Regions from separate parts of the Streptomyces sp. NPDC127197 genome, predicted to be linked through region 1. Evidence: riboswitches for the same ligand, from Rfam matches in the RefSeq annotation. Region 1 holds a riboswitch; the other holds the start of a gene.
What was found. A riboswitch is a leader RNA that binds a small molecule or an ion and turns the genes downstream of it on or off. The one in region 1 is predicted to bind cyclic di-AMP.
Positions count from the first base shown of each region.

Region 2: it holds a riboswitch for cyclic di-AMP, as region 1 does, so the genes downstream of both, ACFVJQ_RS04690 (NlpC/P60 family protein) here and ACFVJQ_RS39665 (peptidoglycan DD-metalloendopeptidase family protein) in region 1, are expected to answer to the same signal.

Region 1 covers NZ_JBHXVG010000048.1:39,887-47,523, forward strand. Annotated here, with positions in the region: gene ACFVJQ_RS39655 (TetR family transcriptional regulator C-terminal domain-containing protein) at 45-662, shown strand; gene ACFVJQ_RS39660 (SGNH/GDSL hydrolase family protein) at 780-1,565, opposite strand; gene ACFVJQ_RS39665 (peptidoglycan DD-metalloendopeptidase family protein) at 1,780-2,784, opposite strand; cyclic di-AMP (ydaO/yuaA leader) riboswitch at 2,789-2,946, opposite strand; gene ACFVJQ_RS39670 (alpha-galactosidase) at 3,254-5,323, opposite strand; gene ACFVJQ_RS39675 (tyrosine-protein phosphatase) at 5,527-6,324, shown strand; gene ACFVJQ_RS39680 (DUF6126 family protein) at 6,344-6,463, opposite strand; gene ACFVJQ_RS39685 (helix-turn-helix domain-containing protein) at 6,460-7,083, opposite strand; gene ACFVJQ_RS39690 (aspartate aminotransferase family protein) at 7,144-7,637, opposite strand, start outside.
Region 2 covers NZ_JBHXVG010000002.1:444,280-451,916, forward strand. Annotated here, with positions in the region: gene pcrA (DNA helicase PcrA) at 1-1,465, opposite strand, end outside; cyclic di-AMP (ydaO/yuaA leader) riboswitch at 1,773-1,945, shown strand; gene ACFVJQ_RS04690 (NlpC/P60 family protein) at 1,953-3,140, shown strand; gene ACFVJQ_RS04695 (tellurite resistance/C4-dicarboxylate transporter family protein) at 3,395-4,384, shown strand; gene ACFVJQ_RS04700 (hypothetical protein) at 4,406-4,759, opposite strand; gene ACFVJQ_RS04705 (NlpC/P60 family protein) at 5,250-6,305, shown strand; gene ACFVJQ_RS04710 (response regulator transcription factor) at 6,316-7,056, opposite strand; gene ACFVJQ_RS04715 (PspC domain-containing protein) at 7,053-7,637, opposite strand, start outside.

The sequences.
Region 1 (7,637 bases):
CGCGCGCGTGCGCACCGATGTGCGACAGGGCCTAGGGTGAACGCGTGGCGAGAGTGCGGTTGAGCGTGGCGGAACGGCGCGAGGAGTTGTTGCGCGCCGCCGTGGAGCAGATCGAGGCGCGGGGTGTCGCGGCGGTCCGGATCGCCGACGTGGCCTCCACGCTCGGCGTGAGCAACGCGCTGGTGCTCTATCACTTCTCGACGAAGGAGAAGCTCGTCGCCGCCGCGTTCGCATACGCCGCCGAGGACGACCTGGCCCAGCTGAGCAAGCTGCTCGGCCGGCGCACGACGGCGCTGCGCCGGCTGCGGTCGGCCGTGCGCTGGTACGCCCCGACGGGCCAGGCCAAGGGCTGGCGGCTGTGGATAGAGGGCTGGGCTGCCGCCCTGCGTGAGCCGGCCCTGCAGGAGGTCACCCGGGACCTCGACAGGCGCTGGAAGGCGGCGATCGCCGAGGTCATCGCCGAGGGCGTGGCCGCCGGCGAGTTCCGCTGCCCGGACCCCATGGGCGCGGCGCTGCGGCTGACGGCCCTGCTCGACGGCCTCGCCGTGCAGCTGACGTCGTATGCGGGCGCGGTCTCCCGCGCCCGGGCCCAGGAGTGGGTCGACGAGGCGCTCGCCCGCGAGCTGGGACTGACTGAGGTGCCGTCGGCCGGGCGGTCGTGAGCCGTCCGCGAGGACCAGGTTGCGGTTCATGGCGTACGCCCGCCCGCGCCGGACGCGGGCCGGTCCGACGTAGGCGATCGGAACGACCCGCTCCCTGGCGTCCGCCACGGATGTGCCTCAAGCCACCGACGCGATCCGCATCCTGATGTCGTCCGGCGACAGCGTCCCCTTCGCCGTCACGTGGTCGCCCGACGACTCGCCGCGCAATCGGCGGCCGATCCACGGCACCAGGTACTCGCGCGCCCAGTGGACGTCGTCCCGCCGGACGTCGAGCGTGCCGCGCGGCGGAAGTGGCGGCCAGGGCTGCTCCGGATCGGCGGGGACGGCGAGGCCGAGGACCTGACCGGCCCGCAGCGCCACGCGCGTGTGCCCCTCGGGCGAGAGGTGCAGCCGGTCGTCGTCCCAGGCCCTGCGGTCCTGAACGGACCTGAGGGACCACAGGTCGAGCACCGGACAGCCGTACCGGTCGGCGATGGCCCGCACATGCCCGTTGTAGGTGGCGATCTTGCCGCGCAGGTGCTTCAGCAGGGGTACGCCCCGGGTGTCGAAGCCGGTCGTCACCATCACCGTGCCCGCGACGGCCGTCAGCGCGGCGATCGCCCGCTCGAAGCGCTCGGCGACGTCGTCCGGGTCGGTGCCGGGCCGGAGGATGTCGTTGCCGCCGGCGCAGAACGAGACCAGGTCCGGCGCGAGTTCGACGGCCCGCGGAAGCTGGTCCGCCACGATCTGGTCGAGCAGTTTTCCGCGCACGGCGAGGTTCGTGTACTGGAAGTCGCCCTCGGCTCGGCGGTCCGCGAGCAGTACGGCGAAGCGGTCGGCCCAGCCGACGAACGCCCCGTCGGGGCCGGGGTCGCCTACGCCCTCGGTGAAGCTGTCCCCCACCGCCACGTACGACCCGATCACTGATCTGCTGTCATTCTTCGAATCGTCTGCCACGTCGGGACATGATTCCGCGTCGAATGTGACCTACGCGACCGTAGGAAGGGGTTGACGGGCGGTGAGATAAGCCACTGCCAAAAGGTTGGTCAACTGCGGAATAACCCCTGCGTCCGCACACCGCCGAAGGCCGGACCCGGGGATCGGGGTCCGGCCTTCGGCGGTGTGCGAGGCGCGTGCGTCAGCCGACGGAGACGCCGTGCGAGCGGAGGTACGCGACCGGGTCCACGTCCGAGCCGTAGTCCGGCGTGGTGCGGATCTCGAAGTGCAGGTGCGGGCCGGTCGAGTTGCCGGTCGAACCCGAGAAGCCGATCTGCTGGCCCGCGGTCACGGTCTGGCCGCTGGAGACGGACAGCGAGGACAGGTGGGCGTACTGGGCGTAGTAGCCGTCGGCCAGCTTGATGACGACCTGGTTGCCGTACGCACCGGCCCAGCCCGCGGAGACGACCGTGCCGGCGCCCACGGCCTTGAGCGGGGTGCCCGTCGGGGTGACGAAGTCGACGCCGGTGTGGTAGCCGCTGGACCACATGCTGCCCGCCACCTTGTAGGCGGTGCTGACGGCGGCGCTGTCCACGGGGGCGGAGAAGCCGGTGGAGGTGCCGGCGGCGCTCTGGGTGGCCGTCGACGCGTTCGACGAGGAGGACTCGGCGGACGACTGGTCGGACGACTTCGCCGAGGACTCCGTCGAGTTCGTCGACTTCGACGCCTCGGACGACTCGGACGCCTCGGACGACTCCGACGAAGAGGAGGAAGAGGGCGAAGTGGACGACGGCTTGTCCGTGCTCGCCGCGGCCTTCTTGCCGATCGTGAGCTTCAGGCCGGGGTGGATCAGCGACGGGTTGTCGCCGACTGCCTCACGGTTGTCCTGGTAGAGCTTCTGCCAGCCACCGCTGACGTTCTGATCCTCGGCGATCTTCGCAAGGTAGTCGCCGATCTTCACCGAATAGGTCTTCACACCGGCGTTCTTCGCGGCGGACTTCTTTTCGGCGGCCTTCTTCTGGGCGGCGGCCTTCTCTGCGGCGACCGACTGAACGGCGTTTTCCGGAGCGGACTGCGCAGTGGCAGCATGGGCGCCGGCGGCCCCCATCAGAGGGAGGGCGAGTGCGGCGCCACCGGTTCCGGCAATGGCGATGGAACGGGTGAAACGCTGGGTCTTCGGACGGCGGTGCTTACCCTTCGCGGGCATGGCGAATTCCTCTCCGGCGCCTGCGAGGTGAGCTGTCGGGTGCGGGCTGGAGATGCCCGGCCGCGCCGAAACGCGGCTGTACCCCTAGCCGTTCCGGAGACCGGAACAGGCATTTGTACCTGTGGGTCCCCCGCTCCTGCCGTACACGGGTGAGTTTGCGCGGGCACCGGGCGGCGGCAGGATTAGGCGTCCGCCCGGATCGGTGTGGAACGTAAGCGAACAAGACGCAACGGGACAAGCAAGAGGTTCCGCACGAACGCCTACTTCTTGATCAGTTCACCGAATTCACGGTCACCCTCCGTGAATTCCGGAACCGTCACGTTCCGCAAATGCCCTTGAAAAGCGCTTGAATTACGTGGACATGACGAGCGACTCACGGTCACGGATATGACGCTGCTCACGTGACATCGCTCCAGGTTCCTTTATTCCCGAGCGAGTTGGAATGAAGAGGCTAATTCGGACAGAAGAGTCAGATGCGGCGCAGTCGGAGAACCGTCGCATCGAGGTCACCTCGCAGTCCGGTGCGCAGTCCGCGGTGCAGCAGTACGGCACCTCGGTGCACTTCGCCCGTTTCGCGGCATTCATACGACGCGGTGGGGTCGAGACCGCGCAGCCGCAGCGCCGGGACGGGTTCCCCGTAGCTCTGCGCCTGAAGCCAGGCGAGTACGACGGCCTCGTCGCCGCGTACGTACTGGACGGCGCTCAGCCCGCCCCGTGGCGGCCGCAGCCGGTGGAGGTCCCCGCGCTGCACGAGTGGCCGGATCTCCTTGTAGAGCGCCACCCAGTCCCGGGCCTCCGCGAGCTCCTCGTCGGTCCACCGAGTGAGGTCGCCCCCGACGCCGAGCACCCCGGCCATGGCGCTGACGAAGCGGAAGCGCAGCGAGCTGATCCGGCCGTTGAGCTGGGTGTTGGGGCTGTCGGTGACCCAGGCGGCCATCACGCGCGCGGGGTGGATCTGACTGAAGCCGTCCTGGATGGCGAGCCGGTCGAGCGGATCGGTGTTGTCGGAGGTCCACACCTGGTCGGTACGGCTCATCACACCGAGGTCGATGCGACCGCCGCCACCCGAGCAGGACTCGAAGGCGACACCGGGATGAGCCGCCCGCAGCCGGTCCAACAGGGCGTACACGGCGCGCACATGGTCGACCCACAGCCGCTGCGGATATGGCTCACCGGGCCAGCCGGCATCGGTGAAGCAACGGTTGAAGTCCCACTTCACGTAGTCGATCGGGGCGCTGGACAGGAGCCCGTGCAGCTGCTCCCAGAGGTAGTCCTGCACATCCTCCCGCGCAAGGTTCAGTACGAGCTGATTGCGAAGTTCTGTCCGCTTTCGCCCCGGTTGGAACTGCACCCAGTCCGGGTGGGCGCGGTACAGCTCGCTGTCCGGGTTGACCATCTCGGGCTCGACCCAGATCCCGAACTGCATCCCGAGCGCGTGCACGTCGTCGGCGAGCGGCTTGAGCCCGGCCGGGAAGCGGTCGGGGTTGGGTGTCCAGTCGCCGAGCCCGGCGCGGTCGCTGGTGCGCGTCCCGAACCAGCCGTCGTCGACGACGAACAGCTCGACGCCGATCGCCGCGGCCCGCCGGGCGAGCGCCCGCTGCTGCTCCTCGCTGATGTCGAACTCGGTGGCCTCCCAGGAGTTGAACAGCACCGGCCGGTCCCGCTCGGCGTCCGGAATGACGTAGGCGCGCTGGTAGGCGTGCCAGGCGCGGCTGGCACCGCCGAAGCCGCCGTCGCTCCAGAGGCCGGCGAAGACAGGGGTGGTGAAGGACTCTCCCGCCGCCAGCCGCAGCAGGCCGGAGTCGTCGTAGCCGGCTCCGCCGGTGATCTGCACGCGCGCGTCCGACAGTTGTGCGACGGCGATCCGCCACGAGCCCGACCAGGCGAGGGCGCAGCCGTAGACCTCGCCGCGCTCCTCGGTCGCGTCGGTGTCCAGCGCCACCCACGGCAGATGCTGGTGGCCGGTGTGTCCGCGGCGGCTGCCGATGACCTTCTCACCGTAGGTGAGGGGGGAGCGCACGAGCCGGGACTCCGCGGCCCAGCGGCCGTGCAGCTGGGACAGCCGCCATGTGTCGCGGTCCGGGAGGGTCCAGGTCGCGGAGTCGGCACGCAGCAGCTCGGCCTCGGGCCCGTCGTTGTGCACGGTCACCCAGCGCTCCACGACGTCATCACGCATCCGGTAGTGCAGGGTGATCGCCAGCCCGGTGTCGCGGAAGCGCAGCCGCAGCTCCTGGTCCGCGGCCTCATGGGCCTCGAAACCCCACTCGGTGCCGCGCCGCTCGTCGGTGCGCACGGACAGGGCGGGCCGCACGAAGCGAGGGCCGCCCTCGACGGGATACTCCTCGCGCCCGTCGAGCGGCGACTCGAAGGGCCAGTAGTCCGGCAGGGGGCGCACGGCGAGGGCCTCGGCGTCGGCGAGCGCGATCCGCGGGCCCCAGTGCAGATGCAGCAGCTCGTCGTCGTCGGTGAGGTGGACGGCATAGCTGCTCGTGGGCCCCGACAGCAGCCACGTACGCCCGTTCTCGGCGATCTCCAACATCAGGCCCTCACAGATTCCGACAGCTCCACTCAAGCACCAACATCATCAAGGGCCGCGGGCGTCCGGGGCAACGCCTGTGGACAACTCGTCCGACGGGCTGTGACCTCCTTTGGACAACTCATTGCCCCAGGAATCCATGTCGTATCGTCGACTGCGTGCCCGTCGACGAGCCGCGCCGACGGGGCCGATGGGAGGGAGCCCCCGTGACGCAGCAGGTGCCGTCGACCGAGCCCGAACTGGCCGGAGTGCGCAACTTCCGTGACGTCGGCGGCCTGCCGACGGAGGACGGCCGACGGGTGCGGTACGGGGTGTTGTTCCGCAGCGGTCACCTCGCGCACGCCACCGACGAGGACGCCGAGTTCCTCGGCTCCCTCGGACTGCACACGATCTTCGACTTCCGCAACGCGGCGGACCAGAAGCTCGAGGGCCCCGACGTCGAGCTGCCGGGCGTGCGCAATGTGAACCTGCCGCTGACGGACCCCGCGGACGGTGCCGAGTTCTGGAAGATGGTCCGGGACGGCGACCTGGACCAGCTGCGCACGATCCTCGCGGACGGCAAGGCGGCGAACCGGATGATCACCTCGTACCGCGCGATCATCAAGGAGCGCACGACCGAGCACTCCCAGGTGCTGCACGCACTCGCCGAGGACAGCGTCCCGGCCCTGATGCACTGCGCGGCGGGCAAGGACCGCGCCGGCCTGTCCATCGCCGTCACGCTGCTCGCCCTCGGCGTGGAGCGCGAGGCCATCCTCGCCGACTACCTGGAGTCGAACGCCAAGCACCGCCGCTACAAGGTGCACCGCAGCAGCACCTCCGCCTCGGCCTACTCCCCCGAGGTCATGGAGCTTCTCAGCCCTCTCTTCGACGCGCGTGCCGAGTATCTGACGGCGGCCATCGAGACCATCGAGGAGACGTGGGGCGGCGTCGACACCTACCTGGAACAAGGGCTGGGGGTCGCCCCGGAGACCCGGGACCGGCTGCGCGCGCGACTGCTCGACTGAGCCGGACCCGAGTGCGGCCCTACTTCGCCCCCACCTCGAAGAGCAGGTAGAGGAAGGCGGCGAAGACATGTCCCGCCACGATGTAGATGAACAGCCGGACCCAGATGGCCCGCGGGAACTTCTGCTCGATGTCGCTCATGGCGTTTCTCCCGTGAGGGGGCCGAGGCACAGCGCGGCCGTGGGGCTCTGCAGCAGGGTGTGGACGAAGAGGAGCTCGACCCCGTCGGGGTCCTGGGCGGCGATGCGGTGCGGGGTCAGCGAGTCGAAGTGAGCACTGTCCCCCGGTGCGAGCAGGTGCGCGGTGTCCCCCAGGCGCAGCCGCAGGCGGCCCTTGAGGACGTACAGCCACTCCTCACCGGGGTGCACGCGCACGATGTCGCCCTGCGAGCCGTACGGCACCTGGACGCGCAGCGCCTGCATGCCGCGGCCGGGCGCGCCGGCCTGCCAGTACGTCCAGCCGCCCGCACCCGTCGGCTCCATGTCGGCCGCGCGCACGACGGCGTCCCGGTCGGCTACCGTCTCACCGAGCAGCTCCGAGACGGTCGTACCGTATATGCGGGCGAGCGCGAGCAGCATCGGCAGCGAGGGCTGACGCTGCCCGGTCTCCAGCCGGGAGAGATGGGCGGGCGAGAGTCCGGCGCCGCGGGCGGCGGCCTCCAGAGTGCGGCCGGCCCGCCGGCGCAGGGCGCGGAGCTGCGGGGCGACCACCGGCAGACCGTCGGCCGGCTCGGCCCCGGGCTCGGAGGCGGAGGAGTTCATGCCTCCATTCAGCCGAAGGCTTGCCCAGTGGGCAAATTTCTTGCCTATAAGGCAAAAATGCTATCGGTTGGCGACCGCCTGCTTCACCAGCGTCTTCCCGAAGTCCCACACCAGCCCGCCGCCGTTGTGCGCGTCGTCCATCACGGCTGTGAACGCGTCGACGAACCGGTCCACCTCCCGCTCGCCGATGATCAGCGGCGGGATCAGCTTGATGACCTCCAGATGGTCGCCGGAGACCTGGGTGAGGATCCGGTGTCGCTGCAGCAGCGGTACGACCACCATCTGCGCGAACAGCCCCTTGCGGGCGGCCTGCAGCATGGCCCAGCGGCTGCGCAGCTTCAGCGACCGGGGCCGGCCGAACTCGATGCCGATCATCAGTCCCCGGCCGCGGACGTCCGCGAGCATCTCGTACGTGTCGGTCAGCGCCGCCAGCCGGGACCTGAGCAGCTCGCCGGTGGTACGCACGCCCGCGACGATCTGCTGGTTCTCCATCACCGACAGCACCGCCAGGCCCGCCGCCATGGCCTGGGCGTTGGACCCGAAGCTGGCCGAGT
Region 2 (7,637 bases), on a different contig from region 1:
TACGGCGCAGCGGGACCGAGTCCTCCGGGTTGGCCAGCACGCGCAGGTAGGCCAGGACGTCCCGGACCTCCTTGCGCTCGTAGAAGCGCACGCCGCCGACGACCTTGTAGGGCAGGCCGACGCGGATGAAGATCTCTTCGAACACACGGGACTGGGCGTTCGTCCGGTAGAAGACGGCGACGTCCCCGGCCTTCGCCTCGCCCGCGTCCGTGAGGCGGTCTATCTCGTCGGCGACGAACTGGGCCTCGTCGTGCTCCGTGTCGGCGACATAGCCGGTGATGCGCGCGCCCGCACCCGCGTTGGTCCAGAGGTTCTTCGGGCGGCGGGACTCGTTGCGCTCGATGACGGCGTTGGCGGCGGAGAGGATCGTCTGGGTGGAGCGGTAGTTCTGCTCCAGCAGGATGGTCGTCGCGTCCGGGTAGTCCTCCTCGAACTGAAGGATGTTGCGGATGGTCGCCCCGCGGAAGGCGTAGATCGACTGGTCGGCGTCACCCACCACGCACAGCTCGGCGGGCGGCAGGTTGCCCTCGCCGGGTGGTACGTCCTCGTCGTGCTCGCCGGTGCCGACGAGTTCGCGTACGAGGGCGTACTGGGCGTGGTTGGTGTCCTGGTACTCGTCGACGAGTACATGGCGGAAGCGGCGGCGGTAGTGCTCGGCGACGTCCGGGAAGGCGCGGAGCAGATTGACCGTCGTCATGATCAGGTCGTCGAAGTCGAGGGCGTTCGCCTCGCGCAGCCGCGACTGGTACAGAGCGTAGGCCTGGGCGAGGGTCTTCTCGAAGCCGTCGGTGGCCTGGGCGGCGAAGTCCTCCTCGTCGATCAGCTCGTTCTTGAGGTTGCTGATCTTGGCGCTGAAGGACTTGGGCGGGTAGCGCTTGGGGTCGAGGTCCAGGTCGCGGCAGACCAGGGCCATGAGGCGTTTGCTGTCGGCGGCGTCGTAGATCGAGAACGACGACGTGAAGCCGAGCTTCTTGCTCTCCCGGCGCAGGATGCGCACGCACGCGCTGTGGAAGGTCATGACCCACATCGCGTTCGCGCGCGGGCCGACGAGCTGCTCGACGCGCTCCTTCATCTCGCCGGCGGCCTTGTTGGTGAAGGTGATCGCGAGGATCTGGCCCGGGTGCACGCCCCGCTCGGCGAGGAGGTGGGCGATGCGGTGGGTGAGCACGCGGGTCTTGCCGGAGCCGGCGCCGGCCACGATGAGCAGGGGGGAGCCGGAGTGGACGACGGCGGCGCGCTGGTTGTCATTCAGCCCCTCCAGGAGCGCTGCCGCGTCCATGGCCGGACGCGGGGCGCCGTCGCGGTAGTACATGTCCCGGTCCGGGGGCACGTCGAACTTCCCGCCGAACAGATCGTCCGGGATCGGCTCCGGAACGTGATCGTCCTCGGGCGGCGGCGGGTGCTCCTCGTGGGCCCGCGGGGCCTGGAGGTCCGCCAGGAAGCTGTCGTCAAAGAGGCTGCTCATCGCTCTCCGAGTCTAGGGCGCCCCACTGACAACCCGCGGCCGCCCCGAGAACATCCCCGGCCGGAATACCGTCGATCTTGGTAGTGCGGCCGGAATCACATCGGATGCAGCGGCCGGCGATCTTTCGTCCCTACCCACCTCGACGTCGGCTCACTCTCCGAGCCCACCCCAATACCACCCGCGACCACTGACTGAAAGTCACGAAAATGTATCGGGCATATCACCCACCAACCTTCACACGCACCACACGAGTTGGCTACCGTGCCGGGCAGGCCGTACGACCCCCACCGGCGAACGTCGCCGGGCCGCACGGCCTCCGCCGAGTCCGGTGCGCCCCCGTGGCTGCCGGAGCCGGGGACCCAACCGACTCTGGGGTGAATCGGTCCGACTCCCTTCCCGGGAGGGGACCGTAGGGCAACCCTTCCGAACCACCCGCCCGAACCCGACAGCTAACCCGGTAGGCGGCCCATGGAAGGAGTCGCCTCCCTTGGCGTCGCACCGTAAGTCGCGTCCCACGGGCGCGCGCGTCGCAGGCATACGGACCCCCGCGCTTGCCACGGCTGCCCTCACGTCTGTGGCCCTGCTCTCCCAGACGGCCAATGCCACCCCCTCGGCCGACGACAAGCCGAGCCTCGAAGAAGTCGAGAAGAAGGTCGACGATCTCTACCGCCAGGCGGAGTCGGCGACCGAGAAGTACAACGCAGCCAAAGAGAAGACCGCGAAACAGCGCAAGCAGGTCGACACCCTCCTCGACGACGTCGCCCAGCGCACCCAGAAGCTCAACGAGGCGCGCGAGGAGCTGGGCTCGTACGCAGCGGCTCAGTACCGGACCGGCGCCTCCGCCCCCGACACCGCGACCTTCCTGCTCGCGGACTCGCCGCAGGACTACTTCGACCAGACCCAGCTGATGGGCAGGCTGACCAGCCGTCAGAAGGGCGCGGTCGACGACTACTTCACCCAGCAGTCCGCGACGATGGAGAAGCGCCAGGAGGCCACCGAGAGCCTCGAGACGCTCACGGAGTCGCAGAGCGATCTGAAGACGGCCAAGGCCACCGTCCAGAAGAAGCTCGCCGACGCGCGCGAACTGCTGTCGCAGCTGACCGCCGAGGAGAAGGCGCGGCTGGCGGCGATCGAGAAGAAGAAGCAGGAGGAGGCCGAGCGCAAGGCCGCGGAGCTCGCCCGGCAGCAGGCGGAGGAGGAGCGGCAGCGCCAGGAGGCCGCCGCGCAGCAGGAGGAGACCGGAAGCGGCTCCTCCACGGATACGGGCACAGGGACCGAGACGGGCTCCGACACCTCGGCCCCCGACTCCTCGTACGCCACCAAGGCCGAGAAGGCGCTCGCCTTCTCCCGCGCGCAGATCGGCAAGCCGTACGTCTGGGGCGCGACCGGCCCGGACTCCTACGACTGCTCCGGCCTCACCCAGGGCGCGTGGAAGGCCGCCGGCGTCTCCCTCCCGCGCACCACCTACGACCAGGTGAACGCGGGCACCACGGTCTCCCTCGCGGCCGCCCAGCCCGGCGACCTGGTCTTCTTCTACGACGACGTCACCCACGTCGGCATCTACATCGGCAACGGCATGATGATCCACGCCCCGAAGCCCGGCACGTACGTGCGCGAGGAGTCGATCTACTACGACGGGGAGTCGTCCATCCACAGCGTGGTACGACCGGCCTGACAGGCGGAGGCAAGGGGCGGGCCGGATGGCACGCCCGGGGAGGCTTCCGTGGGCACGCGCGTGGGGGCGTTTTCCGCAGGCACGCGCGCGTGGGGTGCTGTTGGGCAGGCGCGTACGAGAGGCGCCTGCAGGCTCGCGCGCCCCCGAAACGGCGCACGCTCGGTGTGAGCCCGTTGCCGCGCGCCCGCGTGGTTTTCGAGTGTCGGCGCGCGTGGCCCGCTCGCGCGACGCGCGGGGCTCCTTAGCATCGGCGCATGCCCGGCTCCTCCCCCCTCCGCGCCTGGTGGGCGCAGCATCCGCCGGCGGCCGGGGCCGCCGTCATGGCGACCGGCATCGTCTCGGTCGGCCTGCACCTGACGGGCTACGAGGTCCTGTCCCGAATCCTCCTCGTGATGGCCTGCGCGGCATGGCTGGCCCTGGCGGCGGACTTCCTCACGCGGCTGCTGCGGCAGCGGGAGCGCTGGGTGAGGGAGGCGGGAACGCCGGCGGCGCTCACCGCCGTCGCCGCGACCACCGTGCTGGGGACCCGCCTGTCCGCGCTGGACTGGCAGCTCCTGGCCGCGGCGCTGCTGGCGCTGGCCACGCTGCTGTGGCCGGTGCTGCTGGTGCCCGTCGTGCGGCACTGGCAGCGGCGGCGTATGCCGGGGGCGGTGTTCCTCGGGACCGTGGCCACGCAGGGGCTCGCCGTGCTCGGCGCGACCCTCGCGAAGGCCGAGTCGGCGGCGTGGCTCGCACACGCGGCGCTCGTACTGTTCTGGCTGGGCCTGGTGCTGTACGGCCTCGCACTGGCCCGCTTCGATCTGCGGCAGGTGATCGAGGGGCCGGGGGACCAGTGGGTCGCGGGCGGCGCGGCGGCGATCTCGGCGCTCGCCGGGGCGAAACTCATCGCCGCCGACGGACCGGGCCTGTACCTCTGGAACGACGACAACAGCGGCGTCCTGCGGACCGTGACCGTCGCCTTGCTCGTCCTCGACCTGGGCTGGTACGCCGTACTGCTCGTCGCCGAGGTGGTCCGGCCGCGTCTGCGCTACGACGTGTGCCGCTGGTCCACGGTTTTCCCGATGGGTATGACGGCGGCGGCGACGCTGGCCGTCGCCGCCGCCGTCGACGTCTCATGGCTCGAGTGGCCCGGGGAGGTGCTGCTGTGGATCGCGGTGGCGGCGTGGCTCGCGGTCGCGGTCGGGGCGGTCGCGGCCGCCCGGGAGGCCGTACGCCCCGCGGCGCCCGGGCACCCCAGACCGTGAGCCGCGGGCCTCGGCCGGGGCTCAGGTCCAGAGCACCGCGATGAAGACGTTCGCTGTGGTCAGCAGGCCCACCAGGCCGAACAGGCCCTTGTCCACCTTCTCCTCGTCCCGCTTCACATAGACGAGACCGAGGATCACGATCAGCAGGGCCAGCTTCACACCGATCTTGATGTTGTTGACGGACTGGTCGTCGGCCTGGTTGAGACCGACCAGGATCACACCGGTGACCAGCATGGTCAGCGCACCGTGCAGCATCCCCGGGCCGAATCGGGCGGTGCCCTCGCCCATCGCCTTCATCTGGGTGAAGAAACCGCCGAGCAGGGCGGCGATGCCGATGATGTGCAGGCCGACGAAGAGGTTGATGAGTACGTCCATGGAGCCGGAGCCTAATCAGGGCCCGGACCCCGCCCGGCACCGGCCCGCCGACCCGGCGCCCGGCGGTCTGGGGCGCGGGACGCGGATGCATATATGCGCGCCATAGCACCTCTGCATGCACGTATACCCCGTAAACCGCACATCGGTCATCGCGCTGCGTGAAGGCGACGGCCACGGACCGGGATCACGGTCGCATACGGTCACCCCGCGGTCCCCTCCTGTCAGTTCCGCACAACGCGTTACCGGTCCGACACACCCAGGTCTAGCGTCCTGCACCAGGTGACCGGCTCCCCACCGCCGTCCGGGCCAGGGGCGGCAGCCGGACACCTCCGCCGAGAAGGTCCGGCGGTGGCCCCGCTCCCCCTGCACGGGCTGCCGCCGGACGCGGAGACCGCATCGGAGCGGCCCACGGTCCGCCGGTGGCCGTACGGACCAGCGGTCGTCCGGGGCGTCCAGGTCGTCCGAGTCGTACGAAAGGACGTGCAGTCCAGTGGCAGCGCACCGCAAGCCCCGACAACGCTCGGCGGGCGGCACCAGGGCCCGTACGGCGGCGACGATCGCTATCGCGGGAGCGGCGAGCGCGACCGGCGTCGACGGCATCGGGCACGCCGAGCCGCAGCTGACGCCGGGGCAGGTCAAGGCCAAGGTGGACAAGCTGTATCAGGAGGCCGAGGTCGCCACCGAGAAGTACAACGGGGCGAAGGAGAAGGCCAAGACGGCGGAGGAACGGCTTCAGTCGCTGCAGGACGAGGCCGCCCGCAAGGAGGAGCAGCTCAACTCGTCGCGGGATGCGCTCGGTTCGTTCGCCGCGGCGCAGTACCGGAGCGGTGGTCTCGACCCTGCGCTGCAACTCGCGCTCTCCGAGGACCCCGACCGGTACCTCGACGGCGCCACGTTCGCCGAACGCGCGGGCGACCGGCAGTCCGCGGCCGTGACACGGGTACGCAGACAGCTGCGCGAGATCGAGCAGTTGCGCGGCGCCGCACGCGTCGAGCTGACCTCGCTGCAGTCGCGGCAGGCCGAGCTGAAACGCCACAAGAAGACCATCACCGGGAAGCTGGACGCGGCTAGGCGGCTGCTGTCCCGGCTGACGGCCGAGGAGCGGACGCGACTCGCGGAGGGCGATGGCACGGACCGCGCCTCGCGGGCCGCCACGGCCGGGCGCGACAGCCTCTCCGCCACGGCCGCGGCGCCCAACTCGCGTGCCGCGGCGGCCGTCTCGTACGCCTACCAGAAGCTCGGCAGCCCCTACGTCTGGGGCGCGACCGGCCCGGACGCCTTCGACTGCTCGGGCCTGATCCAGGCCGCGTACCGCTCCGCCGGCATCTCCCTGCCCCGCACCACCTACGCCCAGATCGACACCGGCCACCGTGTCTCCCGCTCCGAACTCCTCCCCGGCGACCTGGTGTTCTTCTACTCCGGCATCAGTCACGTCGGCATCTACGTCGGCAACGGCCAGATGATCCACGCCCCGAACCCCTCGGCGCCGGTACGGCTGGCCCCGATCGACGAGATGCCCTTCTCCGGAGCGACCCGGGTGGTATGAGGCCGGGCCCTCACACCAGCCGTCGTGCCGTCGCCCACCGCGTCAGCTCGTGCCGGTTGGACAGCTGGAGCTTGCGCAGGACCGCCGAGACATGGGACTCCACCGTCTTCACGGAGATGAAGAGCTGCTTGGCGATCTCCTTGTACGCGTAGCCGCGGGCGATCAGGCGGAGGACCTCGCGTTCGCGCTGGGTGAGGCGGTCGAGGTCCTCGTCGACGGGAGGCGCGTCGGTGGAGGCGAAGGCGTCCAGGACGAAGCCGGCGAGGCGCGGGGAGAAGACCGCGTCGCCTTCCTGGACCCGGAAGATGGAGTCGACCAGGTCCGTACCCGTGATCGTCTTCGTCACGTACCCCCGGGCGCCACCCCGGATCACACCGATCACGTCCTCTGCCGCGTCCGAGACGGACAGCGCGAGGAAGCGGACGGGCTGCTCGGCGTCAGCCATCAACGTGGCGCAGCGGCGCAGGACTTCCACCCCGCCGCCGCCCGGGAGGTGCACGTCGAGAAGGACGACCTCGGGCCGGGTCGCGGTGATGACCGTGACCGCCTGGTCGACGTCCGCCGCCTCGCCGACGACCTCGACGCCGGTCTGCTCGGTCTGGCCGATCTCGGCCTGGACTCCCGTGCGGAACATCCGGTGGTCGTCGACGAGCACCACGCGCACGTGACGCCGCACGGCACCGCCGCCCGGCGACTGAGCGGACTCGGCCGCCTCCCCTGCCGTGCCGTTCGCCTCGGTCGGGTCGCTCATGACGTCTTCTCCGCCCTCTCCATCTCCAGCTCGACCTCGGTGCCGCCGCCCGGTACCGCCCGCAACCGGGCCGTACCGCCGTTGCGCTCCATGCGGCCGATGATCGATTCTCTGACGCCCATGCGGTCGGCGGGTATCGAGTCGAGGTCGAAGCCGGGGCCACGGTCCCGCACGGACACGAAGACCGTCTTCCCCTCGACTTCGGCGTAGACCTGCACGGCGCCGCCCTCGCCACCGTACTTGGCGGCGTTGACCATTGCCTCGCGTGCGGCCTGCATCTGTGCGCCGATCTTCTCGTCGAGCGGGCAGTCGCCGACCACGACGACCTCTATGGGGACGCCGTGCTTGTCCTCGACCTCGGCGGCGTTGCGCCGCACCGCGTCGGCGAGGGCGGTCGGCTCGTCGGCCTCGTCCTTGCCGGTGCCCTCGGGCTTGTACAACCAGGTGCGCAGGTCGCGCTCCTGGGCGCGGGCGAGGCGGCGCACCTCGCCGGCGTTCTCCGCGTTGCGCTGGATCAGGGTCAGGGTGTGCAGCACGGAGTCGTGGACATGGGCGGCGACCTCCGCCCGCTCCTGGGCGCG